2 regions of the Glutamicibacter sp. V16R2B1 genome follow, and region 1 is predicted to be linked to the other one. Evidence: predicted binding sites of a transcription regulator. Region 1 holds the regulator's gene; the other holds the start of a gene.
What was found. Region 1 encodes HrcA, which represses chaperone genes, less so after heat shock. Its sites were predicted from a motif close to TTNGCACTCGNNNNNNNCGAGTGCNAA; they were not measured.
Positions count from the first base shown of each region.

Region 2: a site for HrcA is predicted at 2,363-2,389, ahead of groL (chaperonin GroEL). Genes of this name have one in related genera too.

Region 1 is NZ_VATX01000005.1:207,416-211,482, forward strand. Features, by position in the region: gene FDN03_RS03265 (16S rRNA (uracil(1498)-N(3))-methyltransferase) at 118-903, opposite strand; gene dnaJ (molecular chaperone DnaJ) at 907-2,031, opposite strand; gene hrcA (heat-inducible transcriptional repressor HrcA) at 2,084-3,097, opposite strand; gene FDN03_RS03280 (DUF3097 domain-containing protein) at 3,251-4,067, shown strand, end outside.
Region 2 is NZ_VATX01000008.1:47,537-51,603, reverse strand. Features, by position in the region: gene FDN03_RS05405 (threonine/serine exporter family protein) at 1-391, shown strand, start outside; gene FDN03_RS05400 (uracil-DNA glycosylase) at 421-1,194, opposite strand; gene FDN03_RS05395 (DUF3263 domain-containing protein) at 1,351-1,638, shown strand; gene FDN03_RS05390 (LytR C-terminal domain-containing protein) at 1,695-2,300, shown strand; gene groL (chaperonin GroEL) at 2,579-4,067, shown strand, end outside.

The sequences.
Region 1 (4,067 bases):
GAAGAACTCGGGCTCCAAAGTCCCCGGGAACCACGCTTAACCACGAACCCGGCCATCGCCGGCAGACGCGAAATCGCGTCCACCGGCGATGGCCGGGTGAAGTTTTTTCCAAGCCCCCTACAGGTCCCCGAGCAGGTGACGGACCAGCACCAGGGCGGCCGGGCCGGCGGTGGAGGCCCGCAGCACATGCTGGCCCAGAACCACGGCCCGGGCACCGGCGGCGGTGAGCACCGCCAGTTCCCCGTCGCTGATCCCGCCCTCGGGACCCACGATCAGGCACACGCCCGGCGCCGTGCGGCCCGCCGATCCGGCGGCGGCCTTCCAGTCCCCCACGATGCGCCCCAGCGGCGCGGTGGCCGCCTCATGCAGCACCAGCACCAGGTGCCCATCGGCGACCCGGTCCGAGACCTCCTCGGCCAGCTGCCGCGTGGTGAGCATCGGGTGCAGCACCGGCTCATAGCTGCGCCGGGACTGCTTCTGGGCGCTGCGCACCTGGGAGCGCCACTTCTCCAGCGCCTTCTGCGCCTTGGCGGCGTTCCAGCGCACGATGGAGCGTTCGGCCTGCCAGGGACGCACCGCGCTGACGCCCAGCTCCACGCTGGCCTCCACCGCCTGCAGGTCCCGGTCCCCCTTGGCCAGCGCCTGGATCAGGGTGACCGGGTGGCCCGGCGGGGCTTCGTCCACGACCTCCAGGACGGTGACGTGCAGCGCCTGCCTGTCCCCGTCCTGCACCTCGACCACCAGCCGGCGGCCGTGGCCATCGAGCAGGTCCAGGTGCTCACCGGGCTTGACCCGCTTCACGTTCAGCGCGTGGTGCGCCTCGGAGCCCTGGATGGAGAGCCGGTCACCGGCGGCGACCTGGGCGGCCTGCTGCCGGTCGATGACGAAGCTGTGGTTGCTCATGGCCTAACGCTGGCCCAACTTGTCGCGCAGCCGGGCGAACATGCCCCCGGCGTGCTCCACCTGTCCGGCCGCCATTTCCTCCCCGCGCAGCTTGGCCAGCTGCTCGAGCAGGTCGCGCTGGGCGGCGTCCAGCTTCGTGGGGGTTTCCACGCTCAGGTGCACGATGATGTCCCCGCGTTTGCCCCCGCGCAGCCGCGGCACGCCCAACCCCGGCAGGGTCACGGTGTGCCCCTCCTGGGCCCCGGGCTCCACCTGGATCGACTGTTCGCCGTCGAAGGTCTCCAGCTTCAGCTCGCAGCCCAGGGCGGCGGCGGTCATCGGGATGCTCATCTTGGCGTGCAGGTCGTTGTTCGCCCGTTCGAAGATCTTGTGGCGGCGCACCTCGACTTCCACGAACAGGTCGCCGTTCGGCCCCCCGCCCGGCCCGGCCTCGCCCTGGTCGCGAAGCTGGATGCGGGTGCCGCTGGCCACCCCGGCGGGGATGTTCAGCTGCTTGGAGACCCGTTCGCGCACCCGCCCGTCCCCGTTGCACTCCAGGCAGGGGTCCGGGATGGTGGTGCCGTGGCCGCGGCAGGCGGCGCAGGTTTCCACGGTCATCATCTGGCCCAGGAACGAGCGCACCGGGCGCTGCACCTGGCCGGCGCCGTGGCAGATGGAGCAGGTGACCGGGCTGGTGCCCTCGCGGGTGCCCTCACCGTGGCAGGTCTTGCAGGTGACCGCGGTTTCCATCTCCAGCGGGTACACGGTGCCCTTGACCGCGTCCTCCAGGTCGATGGTCACGGTGATCAGTGCGTCGCGTCCACGCTGGGTGCGCGGGATCGGGCCCTGGCCCTGTCCGCCGCCGCCGAAGAACTGCTCGAAGATGTCCCCGAACCCGCCGAAGCCGCCGGCCCCGCCGAAGCCCTGGTGGCCGTTGCCGTTCTCATCCCCGGTGGCGTCGTAGTTGGCGCGCTTGGTCTCATCCGAAAGGACCTCGTAGGCGCGGGTGACCAGCTTGAACTGCTCCGCAGCGTCCTGCCCGGGATTCACATCCGGGTGCAGTTTGCGGGCCATCTTGCGGTAGGCGCTCTTGATCTGTTGTTGCGTGGCGTCCTTCGCGACACCCAGCGTCTCGTAATGCGAGCTCACGTTTCTCGCGTGTCCTTTCCTAACCGTTGGTCAAAGTCTGTGCCGGCGAGTCTCAGTTCGCCAGGATTCGGGACAGGTAGCGTGCCACGGCGCGCACCGAGGCCATCGAGGAGGGGTAGTTCATCCGGGTCGGGCCCAGCACCCCGAGCTTGTTGCGGGCATCGCTGCCGTAGCTGGTGGCCACCACCGCCGCCTCGGACAGCTCCCCGATATGGGTTTCGGTGCCGATGCTCACCGACAGGCCGCGCGAATCGGCTTCCAGTTCGGAAAACAGCTTCAACAGCACCACCTGCTCCTCCAGCGCCTCAAGCACCGGGGTGATGCTCAGCGGGAAGTCTCCCCCGGCACGGGCCAGGTTCGCGGTTCCCGCCATCACGATACGCTGTTCGGTGGCCGAATGCGCCATTTCGCGCAGGGCCGCAAGGATTTCTCCCAGCAGGTCCTGGTCCTGGCCCGGGATTTCCACGCTGTGGGTGGAGAGCAGCACGGACAGCTCGGAAAGCTGGTACCCGGCCAGCGCCTCCAGCAGCGTGTTCTTCAGCCCGGCCAGCGACTCGTCGGTGAACGGCGCGGCGGTGCTCAGCACCCGCTGGTCCACGCTGCCGTTGGAGGCAATGAGCACCAGCAGGAACTGGTGCTGGCTGAGCCCCACCAGTTCGATGTGCCGCAGCGCGGCCGTGTCGTACTGCGGCACCTGGATCATCGCGACTTGGTTGGTCAGCTTCGCCAGCAGCCGCACGGTGCTGTGCAGCATCTCCTCCAGATCCTGGGAGGTGTCCATGATCCGGTTGATCGCCTCGCGTTCGGCGCGCGAGAGCGGCTTGATCTCACCGATCTCGTCGACGAACCGGCGGTAGCCCTTTTCTGTGGGCACCCGCCCGGAAGAGGTGTGCGGGGCGACGATGAGTCCTTCGTCCTCCAGCGCGGCCATGTCGTTGCGGATGGTGGCCGCCGAGACCCCCAGGTCGTGCCGGTCCAGCAGGGTCTTGGAGCCCACCGGTTCGCGGGATTGGACATAATCCTCCACGATGGCTCGCAGCACATCCAGGCGCCGCAATTCGCTCACTGTCACACCACCTTCCATGCCTCACGGCATTTAGCACTCTACGTCCTCAAGTGCCAAGTCTAGTACGTTCAGCGCTTGCTAGCATTGGAATCTGGTTCGTATTCGGTCACAGCGAAAGGGCTGCATTCAGTGAGCAACTACCCGTGGGGCGCCATGGATCTGGGCACCCCCGCTCCCAAGAAACTGCGTCAGGTTCCGGTGGAGCGCGGGCTTCTACTGGAGGATGTGGCCTCCGGTTGGGTTGGTGAGCTGGTGCGCACCGAGAAGTCCGGGGGCATGCGGGTCATTGTCCTGGAGGACCGCCATGGGCGCACCAAGTCCTTCCAGAGCGGCTTCGGCTTCCTGCTGGAGGGAGAGCCGGTGGAGCTGGTCGAACCGCGCGCCCAGGCACAGGCCGGAAGCACCCTGCGTTCCTCCTCCGGGTCCCGCGCGGTGACCGGGCAGAAGGCGCGCACCGCCCGGGCCAGCCGCATCTGGGTGGAGGGCAAGCACGACGCCGAGCTGGTGGAGAAGGTGTGGGGCCATGACCTGCGCGTCGAGGGCATCGTGGTTGAACCGCTGCACGGCGTGGACGATCTGGCCGCGGCCATTCGGGACTTCGACCCCTCCCCGCAGCGCCGCCTGGGGATCCTGGTCGACCACCTGATTTCCGGGACGAAGGAGGAACGCATCGTGCAGCAGGCGATGGCCACGCCCGGCGCGCGGGGCAACGTGCTAATCCTGGGCCACCCCTACGTGGACATCTGGCAGGCGGTGAAGCCCGAGGTGCTGGGCATCACCGCGTGGCCGGTGATCCCCAAGGGCACCGACTGGAAAACCGGGGTGCTGCGCAGCTTCGGCTGGCCGCACCACAACGCCGCCGACATCGGATTGGGCTGGCAGCGGATCCTGTCGAAGGTCGAATACTATTCGCAGCTGCAGCCCGAACTGCTGGGCAAGGTCGAGCACCTGATCGATTTCCTCACGACCG
Region 2 (4,067 bases), on a different contig from region 1:
GAAGCTCGTGCTGCCCACTGTGGTGATCGCGGTCATCGGCTACCTGGTGCTGCTGGTGTGCAATGCGCTGGGGCTGGGGGAGCGGGCCACCCCGGCCGTGGTGGCCACCGTGATCGGCTTTGCCGCCCGGTTCACCTCGGAGAAGCTGCGCACCCCGCAGCTGGTGATTGCCTCGCCCGGGGTGTACTTCCTGCTGCCGGGCCTGATGATCTTCCGTTCCATGTACGGGATCGTGCTGGAAACCGACGCCATGGACCAGGCGCTGGTGGAGATGTTCAACGCCTTTGCCATCATGCTCTCGATCGCCGGCGGCGTCGTGTTCGGCGACACGCTCTGCCGTCCGCTGATTGCCGGGGCCGGACGGGAACGCAAGCGCATTCGACGCCGGTAACGCCTTGGCTGACCATGCCGCCGGGCCGACTAGGCCGGCGGCAGCTGCCAATCCACCGGCGACAGGCCCAGCTGCTGCAGTTCACGATTCACCGCGCTGAAGGGCCGGGAACCGAAGAACCCGCGGGAGGCCGACAGCGGCGAGGGGTGGGCGCTGCGCAATTGAACCATCGTCGGCATCGCCGGAGCCAGTTTTTGGGCGTGCGCACCCCACAGGATCGCGACCACCGCCGGGGTGCGGCGGTTCAGAGTGGTGATCACCGCGTTGGTCACCGCATCCCACCCGAGTTTCTGGTGTGATCCGGCCTGCCCGGCACCCACCGACAGCGTCTGGTTCAGCAACATCACCCCCTGCTCCTGCCAGGCGCTCAGATCCCCGTGGACCGCTGGCGCCACGCCCAGGTCATCTTCCAGTTCCCGGTAAATGTTCTTCAGGCTGCGCGGCAACGGGCGAACCTGCCGGTCGGTGGAAAAGCTCAGCCCCACCGGGTGGGACGGTGTCGGGTAGGGATCCTGGCCCAGGATCAGCACCTTCACCCGCTGAACGGGCAGCTGCAGGGCACGCAACATCAGCCGGGGTTCGGGCAGAATCTGTTCACCGGTCAGCGAGCGTTCCGAGAGCCGGCGGGCCAGGGTGCGCAGCGTGTGGTCCAGCGGCAGCAGCGTTGGCACCCAGCTCGGATCGATGACCCCGGTCTCGGCCATCGCCGCCGCGCCGTGGAAGAACGGGAAATCTTCGGGCGTGAAGCTCGCCGCGGCGGGCTCGGCGGATGCGGCGAACAGGGCCGGTTGGTCGAAGCTCATGGCACCATTCTTCCCTGCCGCGGCCCGTCGTGCGAAGCGTCACCGGGAACCGGCGGAGGAAAACGGCTAGAATTGTCTATGGCGTAGCGCCGGGAATACCCAGATGGAAGAGTGTTCCCCAGTGGTTTCCAACGGTTTGGATCGAGGTGGATGAGCATGGCGGATGAAGGCATCTTGGTGGATTTCGTGATGAATCCAGATAGCGAGCTCGATGAGCGCTCGCAGCAGATCCTGAGCATGGAGCGGCTGTGGTGGAAGTATGCCGGGGCCAAGGAACAGGCCATCACCAAGCAGTTCTCCATCTCGCCGGCGAACTACTACCAGCTGCTGAATCAGCTTATTGAAACGGATGCGGCGCTGGCCTACGATCCGATGCTGGTCAAGCGGCTGCGTAGACTACGAACTACCAAGCGTCGTGTCCGCACCGGCAACGCCAAGTACTGACCAGTTACTGAGCCAGGCGTGCCCGGAGACCGGCAAGACATCGAACAAGGACGAGAATGACCAACTACCCACGTGACGAATTCGATCGCGTACCGGAGTTCAACACCCGCGTTGGGTCGCACCATGCCAATGGCTGGGCACAGGCTGCCGCCTCCAAGGACAAGGGTGGAAAGTTCCGTTGGGTGGCCATTGCCGCTGTGCTGGTGCTGCTGGTCGGCGCCGTCTCCTACTTCTTCTTCGGCCCCAATGGGCAAAACCAGCTGATGGGGTCCACCCCCACGCCCAGCCCCACCGCCTCGGCCAGCGCCGAGGCGAGCTCGCAGAGCCCCAGCCCGAGTGAGTCGCCCACGGCCTCCAGCACCATTGACGAGGATCTGGTGCTGTACCAGGTGCGCGTGGGGATCTACAACGGCGCGGGGGTCGCCGGAATTGCCGGTCAGGCCCAGCAGCTGCTGCTCGATGAGGGCTTCACCGGATCCTTCACGGACAACTGGGTGCGCGATGAAACCGAGTCCGCGGTCTACTACACGACCGAGCAGTATCGGATGACCGCCGAAAAGGCGGCCGAGGTGTTGCAGATCGAGGCCGTCTACCAGACGCAGAACATCCCCAACCCGGTCACCGTGGTGCTGGGGGCTGATGACCCGCTGCCCAGCGAGTAAGACGCACCTACGCTCACAGCCGACTAGCTTGCACTCGAGGGGCTGGAGTGCCAATATTTGTATTAGCACTCTAGTGCTTCGACTGCTAACGCAGGCGGGTGGAGCTGACCTTCACCCTTCGCGGCGGCGGATTCGAGGCGCCGGAGCAAGAAACACCTCAGATAGCGAGAGTCAGTACGCGTCGCGGTCCGATGCCGCCCGCGGAACCCTCGTCCGTCGCGGGCGCTGTCTGGCGGTTGCATTTTCGCAAGCTAGTCCCGAAAGGACCACCAGCCACTATGGCCAAGATGATTGCATTTGACGAGGAAGCACGCCGCGGCCTCGAGCGCGGCCTGAACACTCTGGCCGATGCCGTGAAGGTCACCCTGGGCCCGCGCGGTCGCAACGTTGTTCTGGAAAAGAAGTGGGGCGCTCCCACCATCACCAACGACGGTGTCTCGATTGCCAAGGAAATTGAGCTTGAGGACCCGTACGAGAAGATCGGCGCCGAGCTGGTCAAGGAAGTCGCCAAGAAGACTGACGACGTCGCCGGTGACGGTACCACCACCGCCACCGTGCTCGCCCAGGCCCTGGTGAAGGAAGGCCTGCGCAACGTCGCCGCCGGCGCCGACCCGATCGCGCTGCGCCGCGGCATCGACAAGGCTGTTGAGGCAGTCACCTCCGAGCTGTTCACCGCAGCGAAGAAGGTCGAGTCCAAGGAGCAGATCGCGGCCACCGCTTCGATCTCCGCTGGCGACAACGAAATCGGCGGTCTGATCGCCGAGGCGCTGGACAAGGTCGGCGAGCAGGGTGTCATCACCGTCGAGGAATCGAACACCTTCGGCCTGGAGCTTGAACTGGCAGAGGGCATGCGCTTTGACAAGGGCTACATCTCGGCCTACTTCGTCACCGACGCAGAGCGCCAGGAAACCGTCCTGGAAGACCCCTACATCCTGATCGTCAACTCCAAGATCTCCAACGTCAAGGAAATGGTCGGTCTGCTGGAGAAGGTCATGCAGTCCAACAAGTCGCTGCTGATCATCGCCGAAGACGTCGAGGGCGAAGCCCTGGCCACCCTGATCCTGAACAAGATCCGTGGCCTGTTCAAGTCCGTCGCCGTCAAGGCCCCGGGCTTCGGTGACCGCCGCAAGGCCATGCTCACCGACATTGCCATCCTCACCGGTGGCCAGGTCGTTTCCGAGGAAGTTGGCCTGTCCCTGGACAACGTCGGCCTGGAGGTGCTGGGTACCGCCCGCAAGGTCGTCATCACCAAGGACGAGACCACCATCGTTGAAGGCGGCGGCGAAGCCGACGCCATCGAGGGTCGCAAGAACCAGATCGCTGCCGAGATCAAGAACACCGACTCGGACTACGACCGCGAGAAGCTGCAGGAGCGCCACGCCAAGCTCTCCGGCGGTGTCGCCGTGCTGAAGGCCGGCGCCGCCACCGAGGTGGAGCTCAAGGAGCGCAAGCACCGCATCGAGGACGCCGTGCGCAACGCCAAGGCTGCCGTGGAAGAGGGCATCGTCGCCGGCGGTGGCGTGGCCCTGATCCAGGCCGGTGCCGCTGCCTTCGAGAAGCTGACCCTGGAAGGTGACGAGGCCACCGGTGCGAACATCGTGCGCGTTGCCATCGAGGCCCCGCTGAAGCAGATCGCCGCCAACGCTGGCATGGAGCCGGGCGTTGTGGCCGACAAGGTCAAGGGCCTGTCCGCAGGCCACGGCCTGAACGCCGCCACCGGCGAGTACACCGACCTGCTGGAGGCCGGCGTGAACGATCCGGTGAAGG